Regions from separate parts of the Afipia dichlorophenoxyacetatis genome, predicted to be linked through region 3. Evidence: riboswitches for the same ligand, from Rfam matches in the RefSeq annotation. Region 3 holds a riboswitch; each other region holds the start of a gene.
The links. Region 3 has a riboswitch for cobalamin ahead of ACZ5C3_RS25370 (TonB-dependent receptor). Riboswitches for the same ligand answer to the same signal wherever they lie in the genome.
Positions count from the first base shown of each region.

Region 1: linked by a shared signal. The riboswitch ahead of ACZ5C3_RS15995 (DUF1636 family protein) and the one ahead of ACZ5C3_RS25370 (TonB-dependent receptor) in region 3 are both predicted to bind cobalamin.
Region 2: linked by a shared signal. The riboswitch ahead of ACZ5C3_RS02245 (ribonucleoside-diphosphate reductase subunit alpha) and the one ahead of ACZ5C3_RS25370 (TonB-dependent receptor) in region 3 are both predicted to bind cobalamin.
Region 4: linked by a shared signal. The riboswitch ahead of ACZ5C3_RS07480 (TonB-dependent receptor plug domain-containing protein) and the one ahead of ACZ5C3_RS25370 (TonB-dependent receptor) in region 3 are both predicted to bind cobalamin.

Region 1 covers NZ_AP029250.1:3,390,094-3,395,275, forward strand. Annotated here, with positions in the region: gene cobN (cobaltochelatase subunit CobN) at 1-730, opposite strand, end outside; gene cobW (cobalamin biosynthesis protein CobW) at 730-1,779, opposite strand; gene ACZ5C3_RS15995 (DUF1636 family protein) at 1,776-2,150, opposite strand; cobalamin riboswitch at 2,247-2,463, opposite strand; gene cobO (cob(I)yrinic acid a,c-diamide adenosyltransferase) at 2,506-3,156, shown strand; gene ACZ5C3_RS16005 (cobyric acid synthase) at 3,167-4,615, shown strand; gene cobD (threonine-phosphate decarboxylase CobD) at 4,626-5,182, opposite strand, start outside.
Region 2 covers NZ_AP029250.1:479,224-484,405, forward strand. Annotated here, with positions in the region: gene ACZ5C3_RS02235 (glutathione S-transferase family protein) at 1-542, shown strand, start outside; gene ACZ5C3_RS02240 (cupin domain-containing protein) at 860-1,306, shown strand; cobalamin riboswitch at 1,499-1,729, shown strand; gene ACZ5C3_RS02245 (ribonucleoside-diphosphate reductase subunit alpha) at 1,840-4,716, shown strand; gene ACZ5C3_RS02250 (ribonucleotide-diphosphate reductase subunit beta) at 4,785-5,182, shown strand, end outside.
Region 3 covers NZ_AP029250.1:5,410,735-5,415,916, reverse strand. Annotated here, with positions in the region: gene ACZ5C3_RS25380 (VpsF family polysaccharide biosynthesis protein) at 206-1,519, shown strand; gene ACZ5C3_RS25375 (hypothetical protein) at 2,033-2,404, opposite strand; cobalamin riboswitch at 2,611-2,811, shown strand; gene ACZ5C3_RS25370 (TonB-dependent receptor) at 2,939-5,182, shown strand, end outside.
Region 4 covers NZ_AP029250.1:1,613,624-1,618,805, forward strand. Annotated here, with positions in the region: gene ACZ5C3_RS07480 (TonB-dependent receptor plug domain-containing protein) at 126-2,084, opposite strand; cobalamin riboswitch at 2,274-2,517, opposite strand; gene ACZ5C3_RS07485 (hypothetical protein) at 2,550-3,020, shown strand; gene ACZ5C3_RS07490 (TspO/MBR family protein) at 3,359-3,847, shown strand; gene ACZ5C3_RS07495 (serine hydrolase domain-containing protein) at 3,842-5,041, opposite strand.

The DNA.
Region 1 (5,182 bases), 2.0 Mb from region 3:
CAGCGACGCCCGGCGCCTTCAAAGAAGTGACGAAGACGCCATAGGCATCAAAGCCCCTGTGCCGCAACGCTTCGATCAGCGCGTCAACCGGATTTGTGTCGGCAGCGGCGAGATAGGAACGATAGAACGTGACGAGCGCGCGCGGCCGCCCATCGGATGTCGGCGCCGCCACAACGCCACGAACGGGGTCGTAGAAACCGATCTCGGGAATATCCTGGTCCCCGACCACAGGTCCCGCATAAAGTCCCGACGCCAGCGCAAGCTGTGCGATCGCCGCCTGCGCCGCCACGGGGCCGCCCTTGTCGCAGAGCGCCTTGAGCCGCCTCAGTGTTGACACCGGCAGAGTCGAGAATGCATCCAGTCGCACATCGTCGCGGCCATCTGCCGGCAGCACGGCCAACGCAATGTCGCGTGTCTTCGCCAGTTGATGCAGAGCTGCGAGCCCATACGGCCAATAGGACTCCCCGCCAATCAACCGCACAAGAATGCCGCGCGCATGCGACAACGTTCGCTCGATATAGGTATCGACCGACAGCGGGTGACGCAGCTCAGCCAGATTTGCGAGCCTCAGCGACGGCAGGCTGGCCTGCCCGCGTCGCCAGCCCGACGCGAATGCCGCAAGATCACTGTCGGAAAACGAGAGTACCACGAGATCGGCCGGATCCTGGCCGATGTCTCTTGGCGTCGCGGTCTCCTCAAGCCCGCGGCTCTCGCGAAAGACGACGTGCATCAGATGCCGGATCCCTCAAGACCAAGTCCTACCTTGATTGCAGCTTCGTCGATATCGCCGTGCTCGCCGATCACAACCAGTTTCGACTGCCGCGGACGCGCACCCCAGGGCTGATCGAACTGATGGCGCACCCGCTCTCCGACCGATTGCAGCAGCAAACGCATCGGCTTGCCTTCAACGGCGAGGTAGCCCTTGGCGCGCAGCACGTTCTGTTCGCGCGCCAGCCGCTGGATCGATGCGACCAGCGCGTCGATGTCGGCGACCTCCGGGAGATCGATGACGACGGACGCGAAGTCATTGTGCTCGTGCTCATCCTCGCCGTCATGATGCGAAGGGCGCGCGGCAAGATCGTCCTCTGCGGCTGCTTCGAGGCCGAGGATCACGCGCAGGTCAACGGCACCGTCGACGACCGGCAGCATCGGGACGCGGCGCGGCATCTCGGCTTCGATCGCTGCCTTCGCCGCTTCAAGCCCTGCCGAGCCTGCCAGATCGGCCTTGGTGAGCAGCACGATATCGGCGCAAGCGATCTGGTCTTCAAACACTTCCGAGAGCGGCGTTTCGTGATCAAGATTGTCGTCGGCTGCGCGCTGCGCTTCCACAGCGACCGGATCCGGCGCAAAGCGGCCCGCCGCCACCGCTTCCGCATCAGCAAGCGCAATCACGCCGTCGACAGTGATCCGTGACCGGATTTCCGGCCAGTCGAACGCCTTGAGCAGCGGCTTCGGCAGCGCCAAGCCCGACGTCTCAATCAGGATATGATCGGGCCTCACGGGGCGCGCGAGCAATTGCTCCATCGCCGGAATGAAATCATCGGCAACCGTGCAGCAGATGCAGCCATTCGCAAGTTCGACGATGTTTTCTTCCGGGCAATTGGCATCAGCGCAGGATTTCAAAATCTCGCCATCGACGCCCTCGCTGCCGAACTCATTGACGAGCACTGCGAGCTTCTTGCCGTTGGCATTGGTGATCAAATGGCGGATCAGCGTGGTCTTGCCCGAGCCGAGAAAGCCGGTGACGACGGTGACAGGGACTTTTGCGAGCGAATTCATTCGGCGGCCTCCGGCACAGGCGCAATGGGGGGAATACGAGCGAGCGATTGTTTGCGGAAAATTTCCGGGCGGCTGCGCCACGGCACGAGGCCGTCGGGCGCGGCTGCATAGGCCGATGCGCCGGCGATCACATCGCGCGCATTGGCATCCGACAGGCGGCCATAGACGTAAGACCAACGCCCTGGTGCGCTAAGCGCAACCGAGCAACCCTGGCTGCACGCGGACAGGCATTCGACCGGAACCACGCTCACGCCTTCGGGTACACCGGCGTCGAGGATCGCTGCATGCAGGCGCTTGCCGGGCGAGATCTCGCCCTCGCCGACCGTCTGGCCGGCCCGGCAGGTAATACAGACGTGAAGTATGACGGTCATCGCCCCTTCCAAGGATAGACAGCGGGAGGGCGATGAGGAGCGCGAATCCACCCGAAGGAAGGCTCGCTTCCCCGTCGCGGAACACCCCGTCCGCCGGTCTCAAACGTTGCGTTGGCAGGTCTCCCGGCTTGCGGAGCAGGATTTTATCCTTCGATCCCCACCTTCCCACCCCCGTTTGGGGCAGTGGCTTTGGGCATCTCTCCGGTCACGGTCGCGGGGGCGGCTGTTTTCGAACCCAAATCTTCCGATTTGAGCCCTATCGCATTCCCTCTTCGCCTGTCGTAGGACAGGAACCAACGCAGGTGCACCATTTGCCGATGCCCGCAACTTGTCAAGCCGAAGGACCACCTCAGATATGTCTGAACAAGATGCCGCTGCGAACGAGGACGCCGCCTCCAAAACCGCTGTCGATACCCGCCACGCCGAGAAAATGGCGAAGATCAAGGTTGCCCGCGACAAGATCATGGCAACCAAGAGTGGCGAGAAAGGACTGATCATCGTTCATACCGGCGCGGGAAAGGGAAAATCATCCTCCGCCTTCGGAATGATCGTGCGCTGTGTCGCGCATGGCTTTCCCTGCGCGGTGGTGCAGTTCATCAAGGGAGCCTGGGACACAGGCGAGCGCCGCCTGCTCACCGGCCATTTCAGCGATCTCTGCCAGTTTCATGCGATGGGCGAAGGCTTCACCTGGGAAACGCAGGACCGCGAACGCGATATCGCCGCAGCAAGAGCGGGCTGGGAGAAAGCGAAGCAACTGATCCTCGATCCAAACTTACGCATGGTCGTGCTTGATGAGATCAACATCGCTCTCCGCTACGACTATCTCGAGATTTCCGAAGTCGTCGACTTCCTGAAAACCTCGAAGCCACCGATGACGCATGTCGTTCTCACCGGGCGCAACGCCAAAGACGAGTTGATCGAGATTGCCGACCTCGTCACCGAGATGACGCTGGTCAAACATCCCTTCCGGTCCGGCATCAAGGCCCAGCCGGGCGTCGAATTCTGAAGACGGTTCGATGGCGCGCGCATTGATGATCCAAGGAGCGGGTTCGGACGTGGGCAAGTCGCTCATCGTCGCGGGCCTCGTGCGCGCTGCAAGGCGCCGCGGGTTGCGTGTGCTCCCCTTCAAGCCACAAAACATGTCGAACAATGCGGCTGTGACGGTGGACGGCGGCGAGATCGGCCGGGCGCAGGCCTTGCAAGCACTGGCCGCTGGCGTTGAACCGCACACAGATATGAACCCGATCCTCCTAAAACCCGAGACGGATGTCGGCGCGCAGGTCATCGTGCATGGCAAGCGCTTTGCCACGGTGCGCGCGCGCGAATATGCGGCTATGAAACCATCGCTGATGGGCGCCGTGATCGAGAGCTTTGCGCGGCTGAAGGATCGCGCCGATCTTGTGCTCGTCGAAGGCGCCGGCAGCCCGGCCGAAGTTAATCTGCGCAAGTCCGACATCGCCAATATGGGCTTTGCGCGCAAGGCCGACGTACCGGTGGTGCTGATCGGCGACATCGACCGCGGCGGCGTCATTGCGCAGCTCGTCGGCATCAAGACCGTCATCGATCCGGAAGATGCTGCGATGATCCAGGGTTTTGTTATCAACAAATTCCGTGGCGATCCCTCACTCTTCGATGACGGCTATCGGCTCATCGAAGCCAGCACATCCTGGCGCGGCTTTGGGGTCCTGCCCTGGTTCAGCCGCGCGGGCGAACTGCCGGCCGAAGACGCGCTGGGGCTCGGCGAAGCGCGCAAGCCTGGGAAGTGCAAGATCGCGTTTCTTGCTCTGTCACGGATTGCCAATTTTGATGATCTCGACCCGCTGAAGCTTGAGCCCGATGTCGACCTCGTGATGGTTCGCCCCGGAGAAGCCATTCCCGGCGACGTCAAGCTCGTCATCATTCCCGGCTCAAAATCGACACGCGGCGATCTCGCCTTCCTGCGCGCGCAAGGCTGGGACATCGATCTGCTCGCACATTACCGTCGCGGCGGTCACGTGCTCGGTGTCTGCGGCGGCTACCAGATGCTCGGGCACAGCGTGGCTGATCCAGAAGGAATCGAGGGATCAGCGGGCGAAACTCCAGGCCTCGCGCTTCTCGATGTGACCACGGTCATGACCGAGCAGAAAACGCTCACCCGCGTTGCCGCGCAACATGCGGTGACCGAAAAGCTGATTGATGCTTATGAGATCCATATCGGCTGCACCGATGGGCCTGACCGTGCACGACCATTTGCCATGCTCAATGGTGCGCCGGAAGGCGCCATCTCGCGCGACGGACGTGTCACTGGCAGCTATCTGCACGGCCTGTTTGCTTCCGATGATTTCCGCAGCTCATTTCTCGCACAGCTCGATATTCCAGCTGCGGACCACCCGTATCATGCAAGTGTAGAAAGTGCGCTTGATGCACTTGCGGATCACATCGAAGCGCATCTCGATGTCGAAGGTCTGCTCGCCCTCGCCCGCTGAACCTAAAACGTCAACGCGACAGGGCCGCAGTCAGGCGCTCCCACTCGGCTTCATTGCCCGGCAAGCCCAACCGCAACCATCGCGGTTGCTGTTTGAAGATGCGCGACCAGATATGCGCACCCGCAAGCAGCGCTTGCGCAGTGCGCGCGTATTCGATCTCGTAGAGACGGAACAGCGGCGTGCCGCCAACGAGCTTCCATCCTTGTGACTTCACCGCCGCATCGAGCCGCTCACAATCACGTTCGAGCCGGCACGCGGTTGTCTTGGCCCACGCACGATCCATCAAAGCGCGCCGTCCTACCGCAATCGCGGCGCCGGAAACAGGCCATGGACCCGCCATTCCTGATAGCGCTGTGATGTCTTCTTGTCCGCCCAGCACGAAGCCAAGCCGCAAGCCAGCGAGGCCATAGAACTTTCCGAATGAACGCAGAATCAGGAACCCCGCGCGTCCCGCCTCGGCTGCGAGCGACAATTCAGGCAGGGGATCTGCAAAGCTTTCATCGATGATGAGGCGACCGACGCGTGGCAGCAGCGCGAGCAAGTCTTTCTTCGCATACGACCGCCCGT
Region 2 (5,182 bases), 1.0 Mb from region 3:
CGGACGATGCATCGGCGCGTGCGGAGATCTTGCTGCTATCGTCTTCCATTCTGGTCCCCTGCCTCCGGCACGAGGGCGCAACCGTCTGGGACACTCTGGCGATTGGCGAATATCTCAATGATCTCAAACCGGAAGCGCAGCTATTGCCTGCCGAGCGGATACCCCGCGCGCATTGCCGTTCCATCTGCGGCGAGATTCATTCAGGGTTCACGACGCTGCGTTCATCGCTGCCGGTCAACCTGAAGGGCCACTTCCCCGGTTTCAAGATCTGGTCCCGCGCCCAAGCCGACATCGACCGGATTTGCGCGATTTGGAGCGACTGCCTGGAAAAATCCGGCGGACCATTCCTGTTTGGCCATCGCACGATGGCGGATGCCATGTATGCGCCGGTCGTGACGCGGTTCATGACGTACGATGTGCAGCTCCAGCCTGTTCTCGCAAGCTATGCAAAGCGGATCATGAGCCTTCCGGAAATGCAGGAATGGATTGCGGCCGCGAAGCTCGAACCTGCGGATATCGAAGAGCTGGAGGTTGAATATTAGGCGCACTTTGCGTGCAAATGCCTGCTCGCTAGCCAAACACCTTGCGTGTTCTCGGTGCGCAGCGAGCGACTTCTGGGATGCCAGAGGCTTTTCGACGCATCAATTTTCAATCGCGCCGTGTCGCATTGGGAATCTCATACGGGATTCAGCGACATCCACCGCTGCGCAAAACTTCCGCACACGTCGTCCATTGTCGAAGCCCGCAATGGCGCGGAATTCGCATGATCGATAGCAGAAGCAAACGAGTCGACGATGAGGTCGCTCACTGCGGCCTCGCCGGATATCGCTTTGCCTGAAAGGACAGCGTGGAGGTTGCAATGAACAAGCACGATCCGGTGATGAAGTTCTCGCACGTCAAGCCCGAAGACACGGAGTTCAAGGGCGGAGGCCTGCGCGATTTCTTTCTCTATCGCGATCTTGGAATCGCGGACGCAACGGGCGGCCAGGTGATTGCTCATCTCGTGAAAGCGAACATGCCGCCGACGGATGGCACCGGCTGGCATCGCCATGATTGCGATTTCCAGATCGTCATCATGACCAAGGGCTGGGCGAAGTTCATGTATGAAGACAAGCCGACCTTGGTGAAGGCAGGCGATGTCGTGCATCAGCGGCCGGGCATCACGCACTACCTGTTCGATTATTCACCGGACATGGAATATCTGGAGATTGTCAGCCCCGCCGACTTCAAGACGGTGGATATGCCTGCCCCGACCGACACCGTGCCGCCGGTGACGCCATGGCCGGCGGATGCAAAGCCGGACTGACTGTTCACTCGTGCAATCAGCGGCTGCGGCGGCAAGTCTGCTTGCTTATTCAGGCTCCCGGAGATCTCGCCTCCGGGCGGCGTGCGACGCCCAATTGACGTTTCGTTAACGTCTTGGGCAGCCATCCCCGCTGTCCACCGCTCTCCACCGAGAAAATCTGCAACAAGCCATTGACGCGAATCGCGATCTCATACCACATGTAGTCGTCATGGTTCTTCTGGGCACCAACACCCAGAAGCTAAGAGGGAAGCCGGTGCGCTGTCGGATCTTTACGATCTGCAGCAATGCCGGAGCTGCCCCCGCAACTGTAACGGCGAGCATCAGCTCTTATAGTCCACTGGACGACCCATCGGGGTGTATCCGGGAAGGCAGAGCGACGCGACGACCCGGAGCCAGGAGACCTGCCGTGACACCAGAAAACGTCCTCGGGCGGGGTGTCCCGGTGGTCGCCGCTGACGGCTGACATTCGGTCAGCCGCTTTCATGCAGCGTCCCCTCGGCCCAAGCCCCCTAATCCAAGAAGGGGTTTGCCGAATGTCTTTGTCAGTTGAGATTTCCAGTAACGGTCGTCAGGCGCCAGCCATAGCAGCGCGCGCACCGGAGGCGCCGTTTTCCGCGCCGGCGTTTCACGTCATCCGCCGCAATGGCAGCGTGAGCGGATTCGATGCCAGCAAGATCCAGATCGCGGTGACGCGTGCGTTCCTGGCTGTTGAAGGGCAGGCTGCTGCCGCGTCGCGGCGTGTGCACGAAACCGTCGAAGAGATCACCGCGCAGGTGGTGACGGCGCTGACGCGTCGCGTCGATGCCCAGCGCGCCCTGCATATCGAAGATATTCAGGACCAGGTCGAACTGTCGCTGATGCGCGGCGGTCATCACAAGGTGGCGCGTGCTTACGTGCTCTATCGCGAAGAACGCGCCAAGGCGCGTCGTGAATCCGACCCGGAAATCGCCGTATCTGCCGCGCCCACGTTGAATGTGCGCGGCGCTGATGGTGTGCTGCGTCCGCTTGACGAAGAGCGGCTGCGGCGCGTGATTGCGGAAGCGTGTGAAGGCCTTGATGGCGTCTCGGTCGAGCCGGTTCTGGCTGAGGCCCGACGCAATCTCTATGACGGCATGACGCTCGATGAGTTATCGCAGGCACAAGTCATGGCGGCCCGCACGCTGGTCGAGCAGGAGCCGAATTATTCCTACGTCAGCGCGCGCCTATTGCTCGATTCGTTGCGCCGCGAGGCGGTCTCCTTCGTCGAGAAGCGCGAACAGCTTCCCAGCCAGTCGGACATGACGTCGCAATATGCCGATTACTTCCAGACTTACGTGGGCACCGGCATCGTGCACGAACTGCTCGATCCCGAATTGCGCCGTTTCGATCTGGCGCGGCTTGCGGCGGCGCTGAAGCCTGAGCGTGATCTGCAATTCCAGTTCCTCGGCCTGCAGACCCTGTACGATCGCTACTTCCTGCATGTGCGCGGCACACGCATCGAGTTGCCGCAGGCGTTCTTCATGCGTGTGGCGATGGGCCTTGCGCTCCGCGAGATCGATCGTGAAGCGCGCGCCATCGAGTTTTATGATCTTCTGTCGTCGTTCGATTTCATGGCCTCGACCCCGACGCTGTTCAATGCCGGCACGCTGCGGCCGCAATTGTCGTCCTGCTTCCTGACCAGCGTACCGGACGATCTCGACGGCATCTTCAAGTCGATCAAAGATAACGCGCTGCTCGCCAAGTATTCCGGCGGTCTTGGCAATGACTGGACCCGCGTGCGAGGCCTTGGTGCGCATATCAAGGGCACCAATGGCGAATCACAGGGCGTGGTGCCTTTCCTGAAGGTGGCGAACGACACGGCGATCGCCGTCAATCAGGGCGGAAAACGGAAGGGCGCGGTCTGCGCCTATCTCGAAACCTGGCACATCGATGTCGAGGAGTTCCTCGACCTGCGCAAGAACACCGGCGACGATCGCCGCCGCACCCATGACATGAATACTGCCAACTGGGTGCCGGACCTATTCATGCAGCGCGTCGAAGCCGATGGCACGTGGACGCTGTTCTCGCCGGACGAGACGCCGGATTTGCACGATCTTTACGGCAAGCCGTTCGCGAAGGCCTATGAAGCGTATGAGGCCAAGGCTGAGCGTGGCGAGATGCGGGTGTTCAAGCAGGTGCGTGCGGTCGATCTATGGCGGCGCATGTTGACCATGCTGTTCGAAACCGGACACCCATGGATCACGTTCAAGGATCCTTGCAACATCCGCTCGCCCCAAGGGCATGTCGGTGTGGTGCATTCATCTAACCTCTGCACCGAAATCACCTTGAACACGTCGGACCGTGAAGTCGCCGTCTGTAATCTCGGTTCGATCAATCTCGTGGCGCACGTCACCCCGATGGGGATCGATCAGGCCAAGCTTGCGCGCACCGTAAAGACGGCTGTGCGGATGCTCGACAATGTGATCGACATCAACTTCTACACCATTCCGGAAGCCCGCAATTCCAATCTCAGGCATCGGCCAATCGGCCTTGGTCTGATGGGCTTCCAGGATGCGCTGCAGACGCTGCGCTTGCCTTACTCATCGGATGCGGCCGTCGCATTCGCCGACGAGAGCATGGAAGTCATCAGCTATCATGCGATTTCGGCGTCGGTTGATCTTGCCGCCGAGCGCGGGCGCTATCCATCGTTCGATGGGTCGCTGTGGAGCCGGGGCATCCTCCCGGCGGACTCCATCACACTGGTGGATGAAGCGCGCGACGGCATGCACGCCTTCGACCGCTCCGCGACGCTGGATTGGGAGCCGCTGCGCGCGCGCGTCAAGTCGACTGGCATGCGCAACTCCAACGTCATGGCCATCGCGCCGACTGCGACCATTTCCAACATCTGCGGTGTCGCGCAGTCGATCGAGCCATCGTACGAAAACCTCTACGTGAAATCGAACATGTCGGGCGATTTCACGGTGGTGAATGCGTCGCTGGTCCGCGATCTGAAAGCTCGGGGCCTATGGGACGACGTGATGATCTCGGACCTGAAATACTTCGACGGCAGTGTCGGTCAGATCGACCGTGTGCCGGACGATCTCAAGGCGATCTACGCCACAGCATTCGAGATCGATCCGTCATGGCTGATCGAAGCTGGAGCACGACGGCAGAAGTGGATCGATCAGTCGCAATCGCTCAATCTCTACATGGCCGATCCATCGGGTCGGAAGCTCGATGCGCTCTATCGCCTGGCGTGGCAGCGTGGTCTGAAGACGACTTATTATCTGCGGTCACGCAGCGCGACCCACGTGGAGAAGTCCACGTTGAAGGGCACGGACGGCAAGCTCAACGCCGTGTCTGCCCATGCGGTCGAAGCTGCGCCGGAACTTATTCTGGTCCCGGAACTCGCCTGCAACATCAACGATCCCGATTGCGAGGCGTGCCAATAAGCGCGCGCCACCGTGTCATGCCCGGATAAGACCGGGCATGACTAAATCGGATTTATCTGGAGGGAATTATGTTGGACTGGTCTGAAACATCTCCGTCGCCGGCCGCGACGGCCGGTATCCCAAAGCCGCCCGTTGCGGCCGCAAACAACGTTGGCCCGATCGATCGCGCGGGTGGGCGCGTGCGTGTCGACGACAAGGCGATGATCAACTCACGCGCCGACGTCAATCAACTGCTGCCGCTGAAATATAAGTGGGCGTGGGAGAAGTATCTCGCTGGTTGCAACAATCACTGGATGCCGACCGAAGTCTCGATGCAGGCCGATATCGCGCTGTGGAAATCGCGCGATGGCCTCACCGAAGACGAGCGCCGCATGATCAAACGCAACCTCGGCTTCTTCGCTGCGTCGGAGTCACTGGTCGCCAACAATATTGTACTTGCGATCTATCGTCATCTGACCAATCCGGA
Region 3 (5,182 bases):
AATTGGGTTAATTGAGCGTTAACTTGCCTGTCGTATCCCGTTGCGGGTTGAGGTGGGGCTCGGTTGAGGCGCTCATGTCGGCCCACAGCGTTGCTGTCGATGGATGTACTATCTCCGTGTTGAGTGCGCTAACCCGACGGGGAAGTTACCCTGGTCCATGGGCAGAGGCGGTCGGCATATCCGCCGCGAGAGCATGAGAGCGTAGATGACAGACGGCACTGCCTCGATTTCGCGCCCAACGCCGGTCGAAACGGTCAGACTCGTTTTGCCCTTTGCCGGCAGACACATCCAAGCGATGCTCGCTGTCTATATCATCCTTCTCTTTGTAATTTCAGCAACTGTGCTTGATACTATCGGGTACGATTATTCGGCGATTGAAGGATCGCCACTCAGCAAGATACATCCATCGACCTATCTTCTCGTCATTATATTCTTTGCTTTCGTCGTGTCGTATCCCCGCAAGCTCGATCTTGCTCGCTACTATGTTGCGACAAAACTCGGCGCGATCTTTTTTTTCTGCGCGACGACATTCGCCCTTGTCAACATCGTCGTGGGTGAACGAAGCGGTTTCGGAATGTATGTCGACACCGACCTGCCTCTCTTTCTTTGCTGCATGTTGCTGCCATTTGTCCCGCCGGAACGCATGATCACGCTTGAGCGGTTTATCCATTGGTTTTTTGCAGCGAATGCGGTTCTCGCCATTTTTGAACTTATGTCGGGGATCAAGGCGTTCCCGCTCACGACCTTTTCGCCGGATGGAACGACGTCCATCGAGACACGCTCGGTCGCGCTTCTTGGCCATCCGTTGCACGCTGCAGCGATAACAAGCGCGTATATCGTGAGCTTGCTGGTCGGCGGCGGCAGGTTGTTGCAGCCAGGATGGCGGTCACCGATGATAGGATTGCAGACGATGGCCATGGTTGCGTATGGCGGGCGTACAGCCTTGCTGACAACCCTCACAATCCTCGCTCTTGCTGTCCTATGGCAACTTATGAGATTTGCCGGTGGCCGAAAATTTTCCCGCGGTACAGTAACGGCCGCTGTTGCGGTTATTCCGCTCGGAATAGGGGTCGTCTTAGCTTTGGCGTCCGAAGGCTTCTTTGATCAACTGCTTGAACGGTTCTCCGACGATGGTGGCAGCGCTCGCAGCCGCGTGGTGATGCTGCCGCTATGGAATTCGTTCAGCGGAAGCGATCTTTTGTGGGGCCCAGATCCGGACTACATCAGATCGCAGATGTACTCTTTCGGATTGGAGTGGGGTATCGAGAACCCTTTGGTCCACATCAGCATCTATCAAGGAGTGGTCGTCGCGGCTCTCATCATGCTGGGGCTGCTGCTCATGTTCGCAGAGTTGGTCAAGCGCCTCGAGCCGCAAGTCATATTTCCGATGATACTCTACCTTCTGCTCGTCAACTCGTTCGGATCGTTCGCTGGACGATTCCTCAATCTGACGATGTTCCTGATCGTCATTTCCGCACTGTTTCGGCGACAGAACGTTTCAAGCTACCACGTCGTCTAAACGATAAGAACGCGGTGCGGGGGGCGCGTCCGCTACCTCTTGTCGAAGAGATAGGCTGCTTGCTACGGGCAGTGCGCTGTTGCGGCAATGCCTTTCCATTCCAACGTACCTCTTACGGTGGTGGATTTGGAAGCATAGGCGAGCGCAAGATGTCGCTGCCGTTAACAACGTGCTCTTGATAGGGGACGAAGGCTGTCAACAGTTTCGGGCTTGGGGCAGTGTTGGCTCTTAGGCGACCTCGCGTTAGTTGAAGCCGAGGTTGGCTATTGAGAGCAAAGCAGACCGAGAAGAGCGTAAGCGTTTATAAGGAAATGACGATTGGAGTAATTCTGTAGGGGCGTCTGCTCTGGGTCCCCGCAACCAGATAAGCTGATGATTTTGTCAGTCTTATTGAAAAGCCGCCCGTCGGGGGCGGCTTTTTTCTTGAGCGGTACAATGCGCGACTAGTTGCTCTTCCGGAACGCTGTCAGCGCAGCGAACGCTGCATCAAGGGAACAACATCCGCGTCGGGCTTTACCGAGGTTTGGGCGTGGGTGAAACGACCGGAGAGGATGGGGCGGTCGCGGACGTAGCCTGGCCTTTGCATTCCCATTCAGACAAGAGAACATAGACGTTTCGGCTTACGACGCCGCGGCGTGTACCGATCAAATCGCCAAATGCGTAGACGCCGGTCGAGTTGGACACTGTCTTTTTTACGGCAAGCGACCAGGCTGTCCCGATGACATTGTCACCCTGCCAATCCGGATGAATGTCGTTCGGCGAGGGCTTACTCAGTATGCGTGCGGTATTGTCCTTCGGAGAGCAGTAGGCCGGTGCTGCATCTACGGGAGCTCCGCTCATGCACGTCATAGCAAAGCCGGCAATGCAGGTCAGAAAGACTCTCATCGGGTAATCCCACCAATGCTGATCGCCGCTTGAACGTATTGAAAAGCTGCCCGTTGGGGCGGCTTTTCTTTCAACAAAGCAGCGTACGATTAGTTGCTCTTCCCGAAAGCAGGTTCATCCGGTGTTGAGAACCGCTTTTGTCGTTTCCGCCGACGAAATCTCCAATCATGATTGGTAGAGGAGTACTTGACTCACCGCCGAGCCCAATTCACTGTGGCCGTGGTAGTGCCCGTGAGGGCTATTAAGGGAATTCGGTGCGTCCTCTCTGGACAATGCCGGAGCTGCCCCCGCAACTGTAAGCGGCGAGCCGACGACCATTTAATACCACTGGGATTGGATAATCCTGGGAAGGTGGTCAGAGGCCGCGACCCGCGAGCCAGGAGACCTGCTACCAGCCGTGGTCATGCGCGAATGCGTCGGGCGGGGTGCTCCGAGGTATTGGTTACTCCGTTGGTGTCTGCCGCATTGGGGCGAAAGGCAGAAGGCCGCGGGAAACGTGCGTGACGGTCCAATTGTTCCCCGTCGGGCACAACCGTGTTCAATTCCCAGCTATCTTTTGCGCAGCTCTTTCGCTGCGCGCATTCGCACAAACTGACCTCATCCAGACAGCGTTGGCATATCAGTCCGGCGCTGCCGCTCGGAGTCCTGCTGGCTTCTACGTTAGGGCCGGCATCAGCGCAAAGCCCGCAGGCCATTGGGCCGATTGAGGTCCAAGCACCAACGCTGCCGAATACCGCAACGCGTCCCGGCAAGAAGACAGACGCTGCGGCGAAGAGGTCCAAGCGCGCGGCGCCGCAGGCCGATACGCGAGCAGTTGCTAATCCGGAAAGCTCGCCAACGCCGCTCAATTCCAATGCCGTCGCAGCGAGCGCAAGCCGGCTTGGATTGACGGTGCATGACACTCCCGCGAGCGTGGATGTCGTGAGCCGGCAACAGATGCAGGAACAGGGCTATCGCACGACAACCGAGGCCGCTCAAGGTGCGGTCGGTGTTCTGTCGGGTGACGCAGCCGGTGCGCCCGGCGGCTTCTCCATGCGTGGTTTTTCCTATGGCGAGATAACGGTTCTTTACAACGGAATTTGGATCGGCCCGCAGAGCATCACTTCTCGCGTGATGGACACAGCCAGTCTCGATCAAGTCGAATTCCTCAGAGGGCCGTCCTCGATCATGTCAGGGCTCGCCGCGATCGGCGGAGCCGTAAACTATGTGAGCAACCAGCCAACCTCGGGGCCGATCAAAAGCCAGCTTGATGGCTCGATCGACTCGCTCGGTACCTATCGAACGCATTACGGCTCTGGCGGTAGTACGACCGTGCCGGGGCTTGACTATCGCTTCGACGTCAGTTCGTCGAAGATCAACAGCTTCGTCCAAGGCGACTATCAGCAGCTCAACAATGTTTCTGGCCAGCTGAATTATCAGGTGAACGATTCATTCAAGGTCTTTGGTGCTGTTGAGTACCGCCGCGATGACGGTCATGCCTATTGGGGAACACCGCTGACGACGACGGCTTTTTCGGGGGCGTATTCAACCCACGGAGTCGTAGCAGGATCAGCGATCAATACGTTCGACGGAACGGTCCTTGGTCCCGTCACCATCGACAAGCGTACGACAACGACGAATTACAATGTGGCCGATAATTCCGTTGGAGCGCACGAGGTTTTCGTGCGCGGCGGCTTCGAATGGAATATCACCGACAACGTCACCATCAAGAATCAGGCCTACGAATACAGCGCCAAGCGCTACTGGTATGACAGCGAGACCTACGCCTTCAATACCACGAACTCGGTGATTGACCGTGATCGCTTCTTTGTAACGCACAAGCAGCAGGTCATCGGCGACAATACCGATCTCGTTTGGAACACATCGTTCTTCGGTATGGAGAACCGGCTCGCAACCCAGCTCTCGGTCAGCCGCAACGACATCCAATTCGCGCAGGAAGGAAATCCGGACACCTACCCGGCCGACTCGGTGACGGTGCTCAATCCCGATCCGGGCCTCTATGGCGTGCCCCAACCCAACATCCGAAATAGCCGTCTCGACGATGCCGCGATCTCGATCGAAGATCGGCTTAAACTCACGCCAATGCTCGCATTGATCGGCGGCATTCGTGTGGAAGACCTGACGTTGTCGCGCAACGGCATCAACTTCGATGGCACTGTCCCTGCGGGCCAGCCATTCACCAAAACCTGGAATCCCGTGTCCTATCGGGCGGCGGCGACGTTAGAGCCTGTGAAGGGGATGCTCTTCTACGGTATGTACGCGACGGCTTACGATCCTGCCGCGGCCGGCATTTTTTCCGTGACACCGGGCACATCGCTGGAGCTGACGAGCGCCCACATCTATGAGGCCGGAGTCAAAGTGATTTCAGACAACAAGCGCGCCGAGGCCACGTTCGCCGCCTATGATATGGTGCGCAACAATGTCTATGTGGCCCTCACGAATGCGGTCTCGACCCTTGCCGGCCAGGTCCACACCCAAGGCGTCGAGCTTGCGGCAGCGATACGTCCCACCGACAACCTGAAGCTCTGGGCGAATGTCGCCCTCATACAAGCGCGATATGACCAGTTCGATGCTTGGACGGGTAACACGCCATCGAACGTCGCACCGGTCATCGTCAATGCCGGTATCTCCTATCGCTTCAATGAGTGGCGCTGGCCAGTTGAATTCGGTGGCAGCATTCGCCATGTCGGTCAGCGCTATCTCGCCGAGGACAATCTCACGGCGATGTTGGCGTACACGACGGGCGATCTTTTTGCTTTCGTCGATATCCCCGGCAAG
Region 4 (5,182 bases), 2.2 Mb from region 3:
ATTTCAGAACCGATATTTCCTGAGCGCTGCTATGCAACGCCCCCGCATCGAAGCGGCTCTCGGGAAAGAAGACCGGCCTGTGATCATCGCCCAAACGATGACCGCAGGCCGAGCTTGTAGTGTCGTCAGGGGACGATCGGTGCGCTGGCGAAGCGAACGCCGCCGATCACGCTGAAGCCGGGACGCAAGAAACCGTCCGGGTTGACGTATTGCTCGTTGAGCAGGTTGTCGATCCGCGCGAAGGCCGTCACGCCCTCAGCCACTTTGTAGTTCGCGGCCAGATTGACGAGAGTGTAGCCAGGCGTGATGAGCCTTGCGCCAGTGAAGCGGTCCACATCGGCGAAGCTGCTGAAGCTGATGGCCGTTGCCGACAATGTGAGGTCGTCGATCGGGGTCCAGATCGCCGTATAGCTCATTTTATTGCGCGGCCGCCGCACTAGCTCCAGACCGGTCTGGGCGTCAATCGCATCGGTGTAGGTGTGGTCAAAGCGGACCTTGAAGCGGTCGTTGAAGGTGATCGCCGCAAACGTTTCGAAACCGGATGTCTTGGCGGCTCCGATGTTCTGGTTCTTGAAGAACGGGTCGGTCGGATCGGCAATGATCAGATTCGTAATGTTGTTATTGAAGTAGGTCGTTCCGAACCGTACGCGGTCGTTGGCGATCGGTTGCTCGAAGCCGACATCGTAGCCGCGGCTTTCTTCCGGCTTCAGGTTCGGATTGTTGCTGTTGAAGGTGTTGTCATAGAGTTGGGTCAAAGATGGAGCCTTGAAGCCTGTGCCGTAAGTTGCCTTCAGCTTCGTCTCCGTACCCGGTACAATGTAAGCAGGTGCGATGCGATAGGTCGTATGATCGCCGAAGGCATCGTTGTCGTCGATGCGGACGTTGCTCACTACAAAGAAGCGGTCGGCGAATTGCGATTGCAATTCGATATACGCGCCACGGTTCCCATTTTCCTTTGTTGAAACCGTGTTCGAGTCGAAGCGCTCGATCTGGTATTCGCTGCCGACAACGAGCGTTTGACCCGGCATGAAGTTCGCAACGCTGCGCCAGTCATACTGGTTGCGCTCGCCGTTATTGGTCGAGAATTGGGCCGGCAAGAAGGTGGTGAAGTCGAGCCCGTAGGGATCGAAGTTATTACGCCGCTGCACATTGAAATTGGCGCCGAAATAGTTCTTCCAACGGCCGTCGAATGCGGAGACGACAGCTTCACTGCGTGTAAACAGCTGCGTCGAAGCCGTACGGCTTTGCTGATCCGCCGGGAAGGAGAATGTTGGATCCGAGCCCGTGAAGCCGAGAAGAGCTTCGGTGTACCGGCCCGTGAAGTTCAGGGCGAGATTTTCCGAAACATCGACACCGACTTTGGTCGAGAATGTCTTGTTGTCGTAGTTATTGGTGAAGCGCTTCTGGCCGGAGGGCAGCAACTCCAAAGGCGTGACTTGCGCGCCCGCCGTATGGAATTGCTCGACATTGAAGTTGTAACTGACGGGTCCCTGAGAGCCGCTGACGCCGCCGGAACTGTTGATGGTGCCGAAGCTGCCCCCTTCGACCCGCGCTCTGACAGTGGCCGGGCCTTTTCCACTTTTTGTGGTGATCGAGATCACGCCACCGATCGCATCGGAGCCGTACAGGCCGCTTTGCGGGCCGCGCAGAACTTCGATCCGGTCGATGTCACCAGTCAGCAGGTTGCCGAGGTCGAAATTCCCGGTAGGGTTGCTCGGATCGCCGACGTCGATGCCGTCGATGAAAATTTTCGTGTGATTGGAGTTCGTGCCGCGCATGAAGACCGACGTCTGGCCACCAGGACCGCCGTTTTGCACGACGTTGAGGCCGGGCACCGCCTGCAATGCGTCGACAACGGTACGGCGCTGATCGCGCTCGATGTCGGCCGCGGTGATCACTGTGATCGAGCTGGCGATCTGGCTGACTGGTGTCGGTACGGTCGTTGGTGATGTAACAGTGAGCGTCGGAAGCGCGTTTGCGTCCTGCGCAAGGGCAGGGCTCGTTGCCACGGCGCCTGCGACGCACGCGGCGAGCGGAAGTGCAAGCCTTGCCGTGGTGGAAAGATATTTCGAAAGAAGAGTCACGTTGTTGCCCCGTCGATGCCTTGAATCGCGGAGCCGGTGACAACACGCGCAGACACGATAAGGCGCGGCATGCAAACGCTGCCGGATGTCTCGTCGTGACTGAGGACGCGGGCCATTGGCCGAACCTCCGCAACAGTTACGCCAAGTCACCGCTGCGGAACGCCGCTCCTTCGCACGCCCCGTACGAGGGAAGGATGACCGGTACAGGCAGGTCTCCTGGCTCGCGGATCATCGCCGTTGTCCGCCTTCCCAAGCCTCAAGCGAGTGGCCATGGCTCAGTGGCATTGTGGACAACGGCTCACCGCTGACAGTTGCGGGGGCAGCTTCGGAATAGCCGCGAATTGGTGTTTGCGTTATGTTGCGAACAACCGCACGGCGGCACCGAATTCCCTATTCGCCAGCTCACGCTGGCACCTGTGCCGTGGTTGCAATCAAGCTGCCGGAGCCTGCCTTGTCAATGCCACAATGTCCAAGAAACCCAAGGCGTTGGACTTCAGCACAATGAGTTGCAATCCGGTGACATACACAAAGCAGGTGGGATTGTTGCTGCTGGCCGCCGCGCTGGTAGGTTGTACGTGGGCGGGCGGCAATGACGGGCTGTCATACACCGCCGATCGTGGCATCGAGAATCAGCCGTATCCCACCAATTATCGTTCCGAGCTGCTGGCGTTTCTGCGCACCTATCTGAACGATCCGCGTGGCGTAGGCGATGCCGCTATCGCGCAACCGGCCCAGCGCAAGGTGGGCGGACGGCTGCGTTACGTGACCTGCCTGCGCTACAGCATGCGTAAGGCGGATGGCACTTACACGCCTGCGAAGGAGCGCGCGGCGCTCTACATCGATGGCCGGCTCGATCGCATGATCGAGGAGGTCGACGATATTTGCGCGGGGTCGACCTACGCCGCATTTCCGGAGATGGAAAAGCTGACTCCCTGACCTAGTGTCCCGATTCCAAAGTTCGCTGCACCGCGCGGCGAGTTCCGGAGCGAACTTTGGATTTCGAAAGGACACTAGCAGTTTACGATTCTAGTGTGGTGGTTCAGAAGTTCGCCGGAAGGACTCGCAGGGAATATCGGGCGAACTTCTGAACCACCACACTAGTGGTTACGGCGCGCCAGGTGGAACCGGCTGCCGCCACCGGCTGTTACAATTCATGCCGGAATTCACTTTGCTGTTGATCGAACGATTGGCTGTTAGGCGATGGGCCTCGTGCGTCTTGCGGTTGTGATGTTTGCCTGCGAGATTCGCGGTCTCCATGCAGCAGAGGATGCGGCATGACATTGAAGTCGACAGGCCGATTGGTTCTGTGCCTGCTCCTGTGCCTCGGAGTGGGCGTCATTCAATCGATCGTCACACGACCTGAAATCCCGACCTGGTATGCGGAGCTGGCAAAGCCCACCTGGACGCCGCCGCCGATCGCGTTTCCGGTGGTGTGGACTGTTCTCTACATCCTGATGGCCGTCAGCCTGTGGCGGCTATGGGACAGGGCTCCGCCGTCGCGGGCGAGGCTGATCGCCATCGGATGGTTCTTTTTGCAGCTTGGGCTCAACGCCGCCTGGTCGCCGGTGTTCTTTGGCTGGCACGGCATCCAGACGGCGCTCGCGATTATCGTGGCGCTGCTCATCGCCATCGCGATGACGATTCTCTCAAGCTCGCGTGTGGACCACCCCTCGGCGTGGCTGCTGGTGCCGTATCTGATCTGGGTCGGCTATGCGACCACGATCAACGCCGGGGTGGTGGCCATGAACGATTTCAGCTCATGAGAAATGCTGCACGATCGCCTCGGATGCACGCCGCCAGGCGCGAACGTTCTCGACTTCAAGCGGGACCGGCTCGGAAGCCACGCGAACGACGACGAGTTCGCTCGCCGGATCGATAAAGACCCATTGGCCATGGATGCCCACGCAGGCCAGCGTGCGCCGCTTTCTGTCGATTTGGTAGAACTTGCTGCGGTAGGCAGCGTCCGCGAACAGTTCGACGAATTCACCGCGCGACCATGCGGCAGGATCGCCGTTATCGTTGATATCGTCGATCCACCAGCCGGGCACCACTTGCCGGCCGCCCGCAACACCGCGTTGCCGGATCATCTCGCCGAAGCGGGCGAGATCGCGCACCCCGACGCAAATGCCGCCAGCGGCACGCATCGCGCCTTCCGAATCGAGGGTGATGTAGGCATCGGTCTCCGCGCCCAGCGGCGTCCAGAGGTATTCACCGAGCAGATCGGAAAGGGCGCGGCCCGCCGCGCGCTCATAGACCCAGCCGAGCATGTCGGTGTTGGTCGAAACGTAGTGAAATGTTTCGCCGTGCTTCTTGCCGTCCGCCTTCTGAGTGGCAAGGAACGCACGCAGCGGCATGAAATCTTGCCCCGGCTTGACGACATCCCAGCCCACTGCGCGGCGATAACGTGCCACGTCGCCGTTCGGATCGTTGTAATCTTCCGTGAACGTGATGCCGACCGACATGTCGAGCAGGTGGCGCACGGTGCAACTGCCGTAAACGGACGCGGATACTTCCGGCACATAATCGCTGACCGGGCGATTCGGGTTTAGCAGTCCCTTGTCAACGAGAATTCCGCCGAGCGCACCGCAAATCGATTTGCTGACAGAGAACACGATGTGCGGCGTTGTCGCGTCCATGCCCTGCGAATACCACTCAGCGGCGATGCGTCCGCGGCGAAGCACGAGAAAGCCTTTGGTGTAGGTGTTGCGCAATGCCTCGCGCAGCGTGGTCGAGCCTTGCGCGCCGTTGAACGCCACGTGTCCAATCTCGGAGAGGTCATATTCAAGTGGCGTAGGATTCTTGGACGCGGCGATATTCGCCGTCGGCATGATGCGGCGGACGTTGTGGTAGCTCCAGTTGTTGTAGGGCTGCGTGCGCCAGTTCGCGAGCGTGACCAGCTTGTCTTGCGCAGGCGGGAATTCGTTCATCAGACTCTTGACGGTCGTTGGGGCGTTCATCGTGCTTGCTTGCTCTTTTGTTGAGACGAGATTTCAATTTGCGGAAGTCACGCGTTGAAAACGCGCATCTGCATTCTGCGATTAAATCGGCGCAAGGCAACAGACATTGCATCATGTGTGAGGGCCGGAATCGGCAGAGAA